Regions from separate parts of the Paenibacillus sp. FSL P4-0338 genome, predicted to be linked through region 2. Evidence: predicted binding sites of a transcription regulator. Region 2 holds the regulator's gene; the other holds the start of a gene.
What was found. Region 2 encodes NrdR, which represses ribonucleotide reductase genes. Its sites were predicted from a motif close to AACACNATATATNGTGTT; they were not measured.

Region 1 (7,564 bases), 3.3 Mb from region 2:
TATGTACCTGCTGCTGCTCTTGTTCTGTGCCTTTCAGATCTTCGGCATCTATATGATGAAGCAATACGAGCAGCCGGTGGAGGGCCGTCCGATGCTCAGCAGCTTAACGGAGAGCGAATTCATCCAGCACACCATCTCCCAGCCGCCTTCATGGATGCTGATCTATATTGCGGTGTTCACGATCTACTTCTATATGAGCGAATGGAATTCCGGATTCCATAAGAATTATGTTTCCATGCGGCAGGCAAGAATCCACTCTGTCTTCTCCAAAATGGCGATTCTCGCCCTATTCATTACGATACTGTTCCTGACCCTGCTAATTGCAGACGGGATCGGCAGGAGGTTGTTTATGGGTCCGACGGATCTGGGAGAACTGGGCATGCTCATTACTCTGTTGGCCAGCCAATTCCTGCTGCACTGGGCGTTCTCCCTGCTTGTTCTATGCATTGTTATGATGACTAAGAACCTGCTCATCAGCTTGAGCGCCGGCTTCATTCTGGCCCTGAATGTGATCGGGATGGTACTTGGGGCGCTTGAGAATCAGTTCACGGGCACTCATCTGACGCAATATCTGCTGATCAACACGCTCGTACGTGTCAAGGATTTAGGCAGCACGGCTGACCTGATTCACACGTTCGGAGTGGCTATTGCGGCGATTCTATTCCTAAGTTATTTTGCTGTCCGCTACAAAATCAGGGAGGATCTGAACTAGGGAGTGGAGTAATCATCACTCGGCGGCACCTGGATCAAATTTTTCTGCATTCCCCGGGCAGCTCCCCGCCCTGAATCCAGGCCTCGACCAGCTTATTGAACAGCTCAGGCTTAGCCAGAGGGACTCCATGTCCCATCCGGGGAATCACCACGCCCATAGAGCGGGGGTTGGCGGCCACCAGATCCCGGGCGGATTGCTTCATGACAGATTTCTCACGTTCACCTACAGTAACCAGTATCTTGCCTGAGGCCTCGCTGAACCCGGCTGGAATGCGGAACGACATATTCTCTTCCAGCACCCGGATCAGCGTCATTAGCTCCATCTGCCGGCTCTCTTCAACATACCGTTCCAGGTACTCCTCGCCCAGATAGAGCGTCTTAGCCTGCAGCTTCGCGAACCATCTGTACTTAATCAGCGGAAAAGACAGTCTGACCGCCGGCCCGATCAGCCTGCTGGTGGAGGGAATCGGCCGCACTAACGCGCTGTTGATGATGGCATAATCGATCATCTCCGGTCTTATCCCCAGCATCTGAACCAACACCTGTGCACCCAGTGAGAATCCGGTAACAACAATCTTTCGTCCCTTAGCCCGCTCCTCTATGAGTAATACAAGTTCCTCCGCACTGCTGCAGATCGTGAATTCCTTATCCTCCCGGCTGAACCCGTGCCCCGGCAGATCCGGGACCAGACAATGATAACGGTCGAACGCCGCGACCTGCTTCTCCCACATCCAGCCGCTCACGCCGCCGCCATGCAGGAAGACCACCAGATAATCCCCATTCGGGTCTCCGTACTCCTGAATATGTATAGCCACTCCGCACACCTCTTTCCTGTAAAAAGATCATCCCTACTCCTACGTCCTAATACTCATATGGTCTCATAAGTAGAGTCGGTTACACCCTAACCGGGCACGCAACCCTCAGCAAGTGAACCAATTTTAGAGGCTGATATTGCACCCTTTGCCGACTTCTAATCCTACATTCAAGTAAGTAATTGTATTTCCTGCATTAGAAAACGCATAGCTGACCGTAAAAAGCGATTCTATTGTATTTCATACAGTAGAATGTTGTGTTTTGGGTGAAAATTGGCCCTTTTTCAAAATTCAATTGTACCGAATACAATAGATTCTATTTTGAAGGCTTTTTTACAATATTCCATTGTACAAAATGCAACTGCTATCGTTCCAGCGCCTACAGCATCCAATGACTGCTATGAGAATGAGACACTGGTTCGTTAAGAGCCGGTAATGGTCATATTCACAATAATAATTCTGACACTGTACTAGCTTGGATGCATCTAACAGAAAAAGCCCCGGCAGCTTGTCCAAGCTGCCGGGGCTTTACTCTACTATACAACAACCTAACATAAGTTGAATCAAAGAAAATAACGAAAAGCAAAAAGGATCAGAGGGGAATTTTGGAACTGTAAGAGCGGTAGCGTCCGCCTGAAAGCTTTCCGTACGTAGGAAAGCTCGCTATCTACAGCATATGCTAGGTTTGGATTTCTACCGCGAACGGCGGTCTAATCAAGGAAATTTGTATACAACAGCGGCCGGAAGTCCAAATATTCTCCGTAGTGACGACTGAGATGTGAGCCGGATTTTTAAATTCAGCTTATCTTAAAACTGGAAGTCCTCATCCCGCAAAGGCTCCACATTCATAGCCCGCACATAACCGTTCCCCTTCTTCGAGAAGAAGTCATGCTGCTTCGTGTGGGTCATGATCCCGTTCTGCACGATCGGGTTAATCTCTTCCTCATCGAACAGCGGGTCATGGCCAAGGTTCATCATGGCCTTGTTAGCGTTGTAGCGCAGGAAGGTCTTCACTTCCTCTACCAGACCTATCGGCGCGTAGATCTGCTCGGTGTATTGCTCCTCGTTCGCGTGGAGCAGACGCAGCAGGCCGACCAGGGTCTGGTAGACATCGCTCTGGTCTTCTTCGGATAGCTCCTCGAAAATCTCCTGGGCCAGCACGCCGACATAGACGCCGTGGATGCTCTCATCGCGCAGGATCAGGTCGATGATCTCGCCGCTGCTGGTCATTTTGCCCTGTCCGGCCAGATAGAGCGGGTAGAAGAAGCCGCTATAGAACAGGTAGCTCTCCAGTAGGACCGAGGCGGACATCGCCAGATAGAGGTCTTTCTTGGTCTCAATCTTTTGATAATACTCCGAGATCGTCTGGGCCTTGAACTGCAGGAACGTATTGTCCTCCACCCAGCGGAAAATCCCGTCAATCTCCTCAGTCGAAGCCAGTGTGGTGAAAATGCTGCTGTACGACTTCGCATGAATCTGCTCCATCATCCCCATGAAGCCAAGGACCGCCTTGCGCTGCAAGCCGTCCACATGCTCCATAATTTGCGGCATGCCTACGCCGCCCTGAATCGTATCGAGCAGGGTCAATCCGCCCAGCACCTTCATATAAGAGTCCTTCTCGATCTCGCTTAGCGTGAGCCAGGACATTTTGTCATCGGATAGTGGTATTTCATCATCGGTCCAGAACTGCATAATATTCTGGTTCCAGAACATCAGCGAGAAATCGTCGTCGGGACGGTTCCAGTTCACGGCTTGAATTGCGCTCATAATCGTATATTCTCCCTTTCTGTACCTGTGCCCCTCTTAGATGGAGCAGGCCAGGCATTCCTCGACAGACAATTTGTTGGTCCGGGTGTAGTACAGGGATTTCAGCCCTTTGTGCGCCGCATACAGGTAAGAACGGGCCAGCTCACGGGTGGTGACATCACTGTTCACATGCAGGACTGTTGAGATACCCTGGTCGATATGAGGCTGAATCTCCGCAATCAGATCAATCACCTTGAACTGGTCCATCTGGTAGGCGGATTTATAATAGAACACATTGTCCGGACGCAGGTAAGGCATCGGATAGTAGGTAGTCGAGTTGGCATAAGTGCGGGTCTCGATCTGCTCCACGATCGGCATAACGCTGGAGGTAGCATTCTGGATGTACGAGATGCTCGCAGTCGGCGCAATCGCCAGACGGTAGGCATGGTACAGGCCGTGCTTCATCACCTTGTCACGCAGCTCTTTCCAATCCTCTGTAGTAGGAATGGTGATGCCCTCGAACAGCTCCTGCGCTTTTGCCGTAACCGGACGGTAGTCTGTAGTCAGATAACGGTCGAAATACACGCCGCTGGCGTAGTCAGACTGCTCGAAGCCATAGAACGTTTCGCCTGTCTCGGCGGCAATCTCCATACTTTTCTCAATCGAATGATAGTTCATCGTCATGAAGAAGGTGCGTGCGAAATCACGGGCCTGCTCACTCTCATAAGCCACTTTATTCTTGGCAAAATAACCATGCAGGTTCATTACGCCCAGACCCACGGAGTGCATTTCCTTGTTCGCCTTAGCCACGCCTGGAGCATTGGAGACAGTTGTCATATCGCTGACAGCCGTCAGTGCCAGCATGCCCTCATGTACGGATTCACGGATCTTACCGTGCTCCATCACGTTCACGATGTTGAGGGAAGCCAGGTTGCAGCTGATATCGCGGCGGATCTCGTCCTGCTGTCCGTAATCGTTAATCTCTGAAGTCTCCTGCAATTGGAAAATCTCCGTGCACAGGTTAGACATCTTAATCTGACCCACATTCCGCAGGGCGTGAGCAGCGTTGGCATTGCTCTTGTTCATAATATAGGGATAGCCCGATTCAAGCTGGATCATGGCGATCTTGGTCAGCATGTCGCGTGCGCTCATGGCGATTTTTTTCTTCACGCGCGGATCAGCGAGCAGGGTGTCATACATGACGTCCAGATCCATGTCATCCAGGTGCGTACCATACGCCTGATAGACTGTGTAAGGAGCGAACACATGCAGCGGCTGATTATCCTGCGCCAGCTTGTAGAAGCGGTTAGGCACGATCAGGCCAATAGACAACGTCTTCAGGCGTGTCCGTTCGTCGGCGTTAATCTTTTTGCTATCCAGGAACTCCAGTACATCCCAGCCAAAAATATTATAATAAGCCGCACCCGAACCCTTACGCTGGCCCATCTGGTCTGCATAGGAGAAGCCGTCTTCCATGAGCTTCAGGACAGGCATGATGCCTTTGGCCGCATCCTCGACACCCTTAATGGTCTCGCCGCGCGAGCGCAGCTTGGACAGATTGACGGCAACGCCGCCCCCGATTTTTGACAGCTGCATGCAGGTGTTCAGCACATAGTTGATCGAATTGAGTGAGTCATCCATTTCCAGCAGGAAGCAGGAGACCATCTCGCCGCGGCGGCTTTTACCGGCATTGAGGAAGGTTGGTGTCGCCGGCTGCAGGCGCTGTTCCATCATCGAGCGGGCCAGTGTGCGGGCAGTCTCTACGTTGCCCCGTCCCAGATGCAGAGCCACTACGGCTACGCGGTCCGGATAATGCTCCAGGTACTGCTTACGGTCATTGGTTTTGACGGCATAGTCGGTATAGAACTTGGAAGCCGCCATATAAGAAGGGAAGCGGAAATTATATTCATGGGCGATCCGGTAGACATCCTCCATCTCAGCAGCGGAGTAGCGGTCGTACAGGTCCTCGTAGTAGTCATTGGCAATCATATAATCAATCTTGGCCTTGGTATCCGTGAAGGTCAGGCTGCGCCGCTCCACTTCCTGCATGAACTCGGCTACTGCCTCCTGGTCCTTATCCAATTGGAAAAAGCCGCTTTCGTCTCTCTTCATCAACATGTTGTTCAATTCAATATGCCGCAACCCGGTCCACCTCCTGTTTTATGCGCTGTACGTCCCCGAAGGTTCCCGACAATTCAAACTTGCCGACCACCGGTACGTTGTAACGCTGTGCAATCAGATCTGCGCTATGCGCGTATAGCTCACCCCAGTTTTTGTTGCCGCTCGCGGCAATACCCTTGAGTCTGGAATGGTTATGCTCAAGGAACGTAGCCACCTTCGCTGGAATCTGTCCAAATCCGGTGGTGTATGTAACAAGCACATAAGGCTCGTCGATCGTCATATGCTCTTCGATTTGAACCGCCGGAAGCTTCAATTTATTAATGAATCTTCTAACGTTGCCGGTCTTGGAATCGTAAGCAATCAACATGGCTCCTAACCTCCTATAACATGTAGCCCATTTTACTTGACAAATGAACAATAGCGGTTTTACTAGATTTATGGGCTTAGCTCTTATATACACTATATTTAGTAATGCTTAATCATTTTATATACCATATATTGAAAAGTCAAGCGGTGAACAAGCTCTCACAGCCGCCCCAAATGCCTCTCTAAATCGCCAATCCCACGCCCCGCCTGCATTCTATTCTCTTATAATTAATTAGTATTTTTTTTAAGCAATTTGCGGGGCTGGGGAATGGTCCAGATGGGGCATTTGGAGAAGGGGAAGGCTCGGTGAATTTTGGTAGCGTTTTAATTAAAAATATACATAAACAGGGAACCGTTTTTGTCCGCAGGAGTCTTATTAGGGGAGAGGGGAGAGAACATGCAGAGTAAAGAACTAACGTATAGCATGACCTGTGCCTCATCGGTATCGCTGCGCGAGATGATGGAGACTTATGGACCGGATGTATGGAATTATGCTTTTTTCTTAACCCGCAGCCGGGAGCAGGCGAACGATATCAGCCAGGAGGTATTCCTCAAGGCCTACAAGAACATGAGCAAGTACCGGGGACAGTCCACTCTGAAAACCTGGCTGCTCACCATTACCCGCAACACCGCGTTCAGCTTACGGCGCAATAGCTTCTGGCGGAGGTTCACTCCGCTGGGCAACCATCAGGATAAGGGAGGCACTTTGTCCGCAGAGCAAGAGGCTATCGGCAATCAGTACGCGAACCGCATCTGGGAGATCATTATGGAGCTGCCGGACAAATACCGGGAGGTGCTGGTGCTGGACATTCAGCAGGATCTGTCGGTCGCTGAGCTGTCCGCGCTGCTTGGAATTGCGCAGGGGACCGTCAAATCCAGACTCGGACGGGCCAGAATGAAAGTGAGAGCAGCGATGAAGGAGGAAGACCTGTGAAGACAAGACAAGAGCATGAGCAAGTGAAGGTGATGAGCGGGGAGAAGGACTGGTATAAGCAAGCCGGGCGGAACCCGCTTGCAGAACCGGGATTCACGCCACAGCTTATGGCGCAGATTGAAGAGGCTGCCCATGAATCCTCCAATCGTACAAGCCGCCGCCGCTTCAGCCGTATGGCCGCCTTCGGCGGACTGGCGGCCATCCTGCTGCTTGGCGCGCTGGTCTGGCCGTTTAGCCCAGGGGCCGGGCTTGATCCGGCAGGAAGGCTGGCAGCGGTCTTTAAGCCTGGATCGGGAGCGGCTGTGTTTACGCCGTCGGCGTCTCCTTCGACTACGCAGAACGCAGCTTCATCAGCATCGCCGCAAGGACTGGGCCTATACGAGATATCGGCAGAGTTTGAATTAGGCGGTCTTAAGTACTATATGCCTCTTCCACTAGACCGCAATAAGGCTGCTGCGATGGCTGTTGAGACTTCTGCTGGAATTGTCTGGTCGCCTCCGCCGCCGGTGGTTGACTATCTTAAGCCTAAATACACACATAATACAGAGCCGTATACTCTTTATCTGACTCCAAAAGGACATGCAGAGCTATCTAAGGATTCAGCACAGCGGTTGTATGTCTTTCCTTTATACGCTGGAGGCGCACAGTCATATTTGTCACTGGGAGGTTTATTTGGAGCAGGAGATTATCTTTTATTTTCCAGCGGCAGCTTTACTATTGGAGAGAATGCGAAAAGGTCAGGGTCCAAGCTGTATGTGATGGATGTCAGACAGGCAGGAGCGGGTAAGATTCCTGTTCCCCGAGAGCTACTAATCTCAGATGAAGTGTATGAAGTCTATAAATCATTTATGGCTGTTAATCCCGAAAAAGCAGA
Region 2 (7,564 bases):
CTGCAATTGGCTTCTGAGCATACCACCATAGCGATGGTGCGTAAGGGAGTTACGGAAGTGGAGCTGTACGGGCCTAAGCAGATCCGGGACAAATATGATCTCACCCCTGAGCAGATCATTGATCTCAAGGGGCTGATGGGCGATGCCAGCGACAATATCCCCGGGGTACCGGGAGTCGGGGAGAAGACAGCGCTTAAGCTGCTCCAGCAGTTCGGATCGGTGGAAGGTGTGCTTGCCGGAACCGGTGAGCTGAAGGGGAAGATGAAGGAGAAGCTGGAAGAGCACGCGGATAGCGCCATCATGAGCAAAAAATTGGCGACGATCTACCGTGAAGTTCCGCTGGAGCATACCTGGGAGGATATGGTGTTCAGCGGTATTGTTGCCGATACGGCGGGCCCTGCCCTGGCGAAGCTGGAGTTCAAGTCCCTGCTGGAGCGCCTGTCGCTGAGCGCCTATTCGCATGAGGCGGACGGCGGTCTGTCCGGCCCCGCAGCGGTGGAAGCGGCAGAGCTTACGATTACCATCGTTGATGAAGCCGGATTAGAGAAGCTGGTTCAGGCACTGCCGGACATCTCCGCCCTGCATGTGGAATCTAACGGGGAGAACCCGCACCGTGCCGAAGTGATCGGCCTCGGGCTGTCTTCGCCGGAGCAGCATTACTTTGTGCCTTTTGCCCTGCTGAAGAGTGAGGCGGCAGCACCCCTGCGTGACTGGCTCGGTGACGAGCAGGCACCGAAGAGCGGGTATGATCTGCACCGTGCCGATCTGGCGCTGCATTGGCAGGGGATTGCTTTTGCCGGAGCCGCTCACGATGTTCAGCTGGCCGCTTACCTGCTGGACCCGACTGAAGCGAGCCAGAATCTGAATGACCTGACCACGAAATACGGCCTGCCCCGCTTGTCGCCGGATGAGGATGTTTTCGGCAAAGGGGCCAAATATAGAATTCCTGAGCTTGCGATTCTCGGTGAGCATGTCGCCCGCAAGAGTGCGACTGTGCTTGGCATTGTGCAGAAGCAGCAGGAAGAGCTGGACAAGACGGACATGACCGGTCTGTTCCAGGACCTGGAGATGCCGCTGTCGCGGATTCTCGCCGATATGGAGAAGCAGGGCATTGCTGTTAACAAGGACGATCTTATCCAGCTCGGCAAGGAATTCGAAGCCCAAATCTCCCGGCTGGTCACTGAGATCTACTCCGCATGCGGAACTGAATTCAATCTTAATTCTCCGAAGCAACTGGGTGAGGTTCTGTTCGTGAAGCTGGGCCTGCCGGTCGTGAAGAAGACGAAGACCGGATATTCGACGGATGCCGAGGTACTGGAGAAGCTTGCGCCTTATCATGACGCCGTGCGCCTGATTCTGCAATACCGTACCCTGGCCAAGCTGCAATCTACGTATGTCGAAGGTTTAATGAAGGAAATTTCGCCGGAGACCGGCAAGGTACACACCTTTTACCGGCAGACGATTGCGGCCACAGGCCGGCTCAGCAGCCAGTTCCCGAACCTGCAGAATATTCCGATCCGGCTCGAAGAGGGCCGCAAGCTCCGTAAGGTATTCGTGCCCTCAGAGCCGGGCTGGTCGATTCTGGCGGCGGATTACTCACAGATCGAGCTGCGTGTGCTGGCGCATATCTCAGGCGATGAGCGGATGAAGGAAGCTTTTGTCGAGGATATGGATATTCATACCAAGACTGCGATGGACGTATTCGGCGTCCCTGCGGAGAGTGTGGACAGTAATATGCGCCGCTCCGCCAAAGCGGTAAACTTCGGAATTGTTTACGGCATCAGCGATTACGGCTTGTCACAGAACCTGAACATTCCGCGTAAGGAAGCGGCCCGGTTCATTGAGCAGTATTTTGAGGTGTTCCAGGGTGTCCGCCGTTACATGGATGATATCGTAGTCGAGGCCCGTAAGCAGGGGTATGTGACTACGCTGCTGGAACGCCGCCGTTACCTGCCGGAGATCAATGCGAAGAACTTCAATCTGCGTTCCTTCGCAGAACGTACGGCGATGAATACGCCGATCCAGGGAACCGCTGCGGATATTATCAAGCTGGCCATGGTTCATATGGATAAGGCACTGCATGAGCGCGGCCTGAAGAGCCGGATGCTGCTCCAGGTACACGATGAGTTAGTGTTCGAGGTGCCGGAGGAGGAGCTGGAGCAGATGAAGCTGCTGCTGCCCGAGGTGATGGCCGGAGCACTGCAGCTGTCTGTTCCGCTGAAGGCAGAGGTAAGTTTTGGGAGCAACTGGTACGAAGCGAAATAGGCTCCCCGCACATGGCAGATATCCGGTATAATGGAGTGGAGGTGAGCCATGATGCCGGAATTGCCGGAAGTCGAAACAGTCAGAAGAACACTTAATGAGTTAATTACAGGCAAGCAGATAGAGCATGTCACCGTCCGGCTGCCGCGGATTATTCAGCGCCCGGATGATATTCAGGCCTTTGCCCATATGCTGGCAGGTCATAGTGTGGTTACAGTTGAACGCAGAGGCAAGTTCCTGCGTTTCGTATTTGACGGGCTGGTGATGGTCTCACATCTTCGGATGGAGGGCCGTTACGGCGTGTACCGTAAGGGCGAGCTGCTGGACAAGCATACGCATGTTATTTTCCATTTCACAGATGGGACGGAGCTGCGTTATACGGATGTGCGCCAATTCGGGACGATGCATCTGTTCCAGCCGGGAGAGGATCTGCAGCTGAAGCCGCTGAACAAGCTGGGGCAGGAGCCGCTGGATGCCGATTTCACGCTGGAACGGTTCAAGGAGATTGTCGCGAAGCGGAGCACCAAGATCAAGCCGCTGCTGCTCAATCAGGAATATATAGTAGGCATCGGCAATATTTATGTAGATGAGTCCCTGCATCGTGCAGGAATCCACCCGGAGGAGACCGCGAAGTCCCTCACCGAGGATCAGCTGGCCAGACTGCACCATGCTATTGTCGCAACACTGACGGAAGCGGTGAATGCCGGAGGCTCCTCCGTGAAGTCGTATGTCAACGGCCAGGGGGAGAGCGGGAGTTACCAGGATCAGCACAAGATCTATGGACGCAAGGATCAGCCGTGTGCTACCTGCGGCACGCTGATTGAGAAGAGCGTGGTCGGCGGACGGGGAACGCATTATTGTCCCAGCTGCCAGCCCGTACCTGTACTGATTCTGTGATTTTTATTTAGAGTCAGCGCTGCGGTTAGAGCCCGTTTACGGGTTAGTTACACTTGAGTTATAACTGCTATGTATAAAGGCAGGCACTTACTGCCCGTCCCGCCCATATAATGTGTGAAGATTGCTGATTATGGCGAAACGGAGCTCCGGCTTGGATGCTTAATCCACCGGCTCCGGTTCTTCACGGGAGGGATTGCGGGTGCTGAGCCCATTGTTGTCTTTGCTGTTGCTTGCGTTTGCGCTTAGTCTGGATGGATTTGGTGTAGGTATTACATATGGACTGCGTAAAATGAAAATCCCCTTGCTCTCCATTATCATTATTTCGCTCTGTTCAGGGGTCGTCATTTATGGTTCTATGCAGGTCGGCGTGCTGCTGGCCAAGGTAGTCTCGCCGAATGCCGCTTCCAGTGTCGGAGCGGTTATTCTCGTCTTAATGGGCTGCTGGTCACTGTTTCAGATGCTGACGCAGAAGGAGCAGGAAGAGACTGCGCCAGCTGCCGCAGAGGATCATTCAGGATTAGAGACCATACTGGAGACGGCTGCTGCCGCACAGAATGCGGAAACGGTGCTGAAGCCGGCTGTATTCTCGCTGGAACTGCGCCATCTGGGCGTGGTGATACAGATTCTCCGCACACCGTCTTCCGCTGATATGGATGCCTCGGGGAGCATCTCCTCCATGGAAGCCATGATTCTGGGGATCGCGTTGTCGCTGGATGCCTTCGGAGCCGGCCTCGGTGCGGCACTGCTCGGATTCAGCCCGTGGTCCACCTCGCTGATGATCGCTGTATTCAGCGGAACCTTTTTGCTAATGGGAATGAAGACGGGACTTAGATTATCCGGCAGCTACTGGATGAAGCATGCGGCTGCGCTGCCCGCGATATTATTAATTGTAATGGGTATAATGAAGTTATTATGAGGTGAGTACATGATTATAGGCTTAACCGGAGGCATAGCTTCGGGAAAAAGCACCGTGTCTGCACTGTTTGTCCGCAAGGGAGCTGCACTGGTGGATGCCGATGTCATCGCCAGAGAGGTGATGCTCCCCGGACATCCGGTGCTGGCGGCAGCGGTGGAGGCTTTTGGAGACCGCATCCTGCTGCCTGACGGTTCGCTGGACCGGGCGGGTCTTGGTGAGATTGTCTTCCGGGACCCGGAGGCGCTCAAGACACTGAATAACCTGACCCATCCGGCAATCCGCAGGGAGATCAAGGACAGAATGTATGCGCTTGAGCAGGAGAATCCGCAGCGGCTGGTCATTGTCGACATTCCGCTGCTCTACGAATCAGAGCTGGATTCCTTGTTTGAGCAGATTATTGTGGTCTATGTTCCGAGAAGGGTGCAGTTAGCCCGCCTCATGGAGCGCAGCGGAATGAAGCTGGAGCAGGCTGAGGACCGGCTGAGGTCGCAGATGGATATTGAACTGAAGCGCAGGAAAGCGGATTATGTGATCGACAATAGCGGTGATCCGGAGTCTGCCGAGCTTCAGGTTGCCCGGCTGTGGGACAGGCTGGGCCTGATATGATAAAGTGGCTGCGCTCCAAAAGAGTCCTGCTGCTGCTGTTCATCGGCTTCACCGCGATCCTGTTTCTAGGCTCCAACTGGATGTCATGGTTTTATCCTATTCATTATAAAGCAGAGATCCGCCAGCACAGCCGGACGTATGAGATGGACCCGTTCCTGGTAGCATCCATTATCCGTGTGGAGACCAATTATAAGACCGGCCGCGAATCCAAAAAAGGCGCGCTGGGACTCATGCAGCTGATGCCGGATACCGCCAAGTGGGCGCTCGAAAAGGCCAAGCTTCCTGAGGTATCGCTGGAACGGCTAAAGGAAGAGCCCTCCTCCAACATTGAACTGGGCACTTGGTATTTGTCTACGCTCTCTAAGCAGTTCGACGGCAACCGTATAGCAGTTATAGCCGCCTATAATGCCGGACCCGGCAAGGTGCAGAGCTGGCTGGATGAAGGGCAGTGGGACGGAACAGAAGCCTCTGTGAAGGACATTCCGTTCGGTGAGACCCGGCATTACGTGCAGCGTGTGATTTATTATTATGATCAATACACCGAGCTCTACAGTGAGTTCTAGGGTGCTTGTTACTTCTGCTGCTATTATGTAAAAAGAAGCATCAAACGGCCGGAGGCCGTTCGATACTTCTTAGGCAAGCTTATGTCGTGTTTAGCAGGTTATTTGTACTTATTTGTACTGACCTGCCAATTGCTGTTCAGCCAGGGTTACAAGACGTTTAGTGATGTAACCACCGATCGAACCGTTTTCGTAAGAAGTTTTATTGCCTTGGTATCCGTCTGGGGAGAGGGTAATACCTAGTTCCTGGGCAACTTCATATTTCAGTTGTTCCAAGGCACCGCGTGAGTTTGGAGCTACCAGGTTATTGGAGTTGTTATTTTGGCTCATTGCTGTTCACCTCCTATCGGTTGGTAACTGTATTATGTGCCGGACATGTCAGATTCATAACAACAAATAAACGGTGTTTTCTGGAAATTAAATAATGCCCGCATAGCCCTTGTGTATCAATGGACCGGGCCTATCCATTCTAATGATGAGGAAGTGAAGAAGCTTATGAAATGCCCTTACTGTGACCACACCAATACCAAAGTCCTGGACTCGCGCCCGGCTAATGAGAATAAGTCCATCCGCCGCAGGCGGGAATGCGAGCTATGCAGCCGCCGTTTCACCACCTTCGAGATGATTGAAGAGACCCCGCTGATTGTGATCAAAAAAGGCGGCAGCCGTGAAGAGTTCAGCCGTGACAAAATCCTCCGCGGCCTGATCCGTGCCTGCGAGAAGCGTCCGGTCCCTGTAGAGCGCCTGGAGGTCATCGTATCCGAGGTGGAGAAAAGCCTGCGCGGCATCGCCCTCGCCGAGATCGAGAGCCGCCAGATCGGCGAGCTGGTCATGGAGCAGCTCTACCCTGTCGACGAGGTAGCGTACGTCCGCTTCGCGTCCGTGTATCGCCAGTTCAAGGACATTAACATGTTCATGAAGGAACTGAAAGGACTGCTGTCCAAGAACACGGAGGAGCTGGACGGGCTGTAAGCGGTTTAGGGAGGGTAAGCCCTCATTGGGGGGGGCTGGCTCTGGGGTTTACGGGACAGCCGCACAATGTACAAGGTACTTATTGGTGAATAAACCGATGGGTGCCTTTTTGTTGAATTGCTTATGAACGTATAGGATTAAGGGGCTTTAATTTGAACAAAAAAAAGACCCTGGTCAGGGTCTTTAAAAATGTGATGGACTCTCAGGGGCTCGAACCCTGGACAAATAGATTAAGAGTCTACTGCTCTACCAACTGAGCTAAGAGTCCATAGAATGGTGGAGAATAGGGGATTCGAACCCCTGACCTCTTCGCTGCCAGCGAAGCGTTCTCCCACTGAACTAATTCCCCATTCGTTTTTCTCACAAGAAATAATATATCATAAATATAATTCTCAGTCAACATTATTTACAAAAAGAATAATAAGGATTAAAATATGGTAGTACATATGACTGATGGGAGGGCTTTCGGTATGGGGGATAAGAGACGGGTCGCAGCATTTTATAGAGTATCAACAAAGGGGCAGCTTGAAGGAAATGATATTCCTATGCAACGTAGGGCTTGTCAAGAGTTTATTAATAGTAAGGGTTGGGTGTTGGTAAAAGAGTATACGGAGAAAGGCGTTTCTGGATATAAGACAGCGAATGAGGACAGAGATGAAATTCAACGTGCTAGATATGATGCGGAAAATAGTCACTTTGATGTATTGCTTTGTTTCATGTTCGACAGATTAGGAAGAAGGACATATGAAACTCCTCTGTTATTAAAATGGTTCAACTCAATGGGAATTGAAGTCTGGTCAGTAAAAGAAGGTCAACAAGAATTTACAGACGAAGGGCATGACATTACAAACTTCCTTAGATTCTGGCAATCGAATAACGAATCTCAAAAAACTTCGATGCGCGTTGATGAAAAACATACACAAATGGCCGAAGATGGTGTATTTAGAGGTGGCACTGCACCATTCGGATACCGGTTAACACCTTCAGGAATTAAAAATAAGAAAGGCAAAGAGCTGATGAAGCTGGAAATAAATAAAGAACAAGCTACTATCGTCAAACAGATGTTCAATATGGTGATAAAAGAGGGTTTTGGAAGTAATCGAATTGCTAAGTTTCTTAATGAAAATACAATCCCCACTTCTACCGGAGGTAAATGGAACACTGCTGCTGTGAACTTTATTCTTAGAAATCCTGTGTATAAAGGGTATCCGGCCTATGGGAAAAGAAAATCGGTTGAAGGGATTTTTGAGACTAAAGGTAAAGCAGAATGGACGATGCCCGAAAAACAACAACTTCAATTAGTAATTATCGATAAAGAAGATTTTGATAATATTCAATTGCTAAGAAGTTC

Region 1: nrdI (class Ib ribonucleoside-diphosphate reductase assembly flavoprotein NrdI) is a predicted target of NrdR. The motif match lies at 5,846-5,863, and genes of this name have one in related genera.

What each region holds. Positions count from the first base shown of each region.
Region 1 is NZ_JBBOCG010000001.1:3,504,678-3,512,241, reverse strand. It holds gene MKZ07_RS15480 (ABC transporter permease) at 1-712, shown strand, start outside; gene MKZ07_RS15475 (alpha/beta fold hydrolase) at 747-1,526, opposite strand; gene nrdF (class 1b ribonucleoside-diphosphate reductase subunit beta) at 2,331-3,290, opposite strand; gene nrdE (class 1b ribonucleoside-diphosphate reductase subunit alpha) at 3,327-5,411, opposite strand; gene nrdI (class Ib ribonucleoside-diphosphate reductase assembly flavoprotein NrdI) at 5,398-5,757, opposite strand; gene MKZ07_RS15455 (RNA polymerase sigma factor) at 6,154-6,690, shown strand; gene MKZ07_RS15450 (hypothetical protein) at 6,687-7,564, shown strand, end outside.
Region 2 is NZ_JBBOCG010000001.1:219,182-226,745, forward strand. It holds gene polA (DNA polymerase I) at 1-2,265, shown strand, start outside; gene mutM (DNA-formamidopyrimidine glycosylase) at 2,317-3,159, shown strand; gene MKZ07_RS00900 (manganese efflux pump) at 3,359-4,075, shown strand; gene coaE (dephospho-CoA kinase) at 4,085-4,681, shown strand; gene MKZ07_RS00910 (lytic transglycosylase domain-containing protein) at 4,681-5,244, shown strand; gene MKZ07_RS00915 (alpha/beta-type small acid-soluble spore protein) at 5,353-5,571, opposite strand; gene nrdR (transcriptional regulator NrdR) at 5,737-6,213, shown strand; tRNA gene MKZ07_RS00925 (tRNA-Lys) at 6,409-6,481, opposite strand; tRNA gene MKZ07_RS00930 (tRNA-Ala) at 6,488-6,562, opposite strand; gene MKZ07_RS00935 (recombinase family protein) at 6,684-7,564, shown strand, end outside.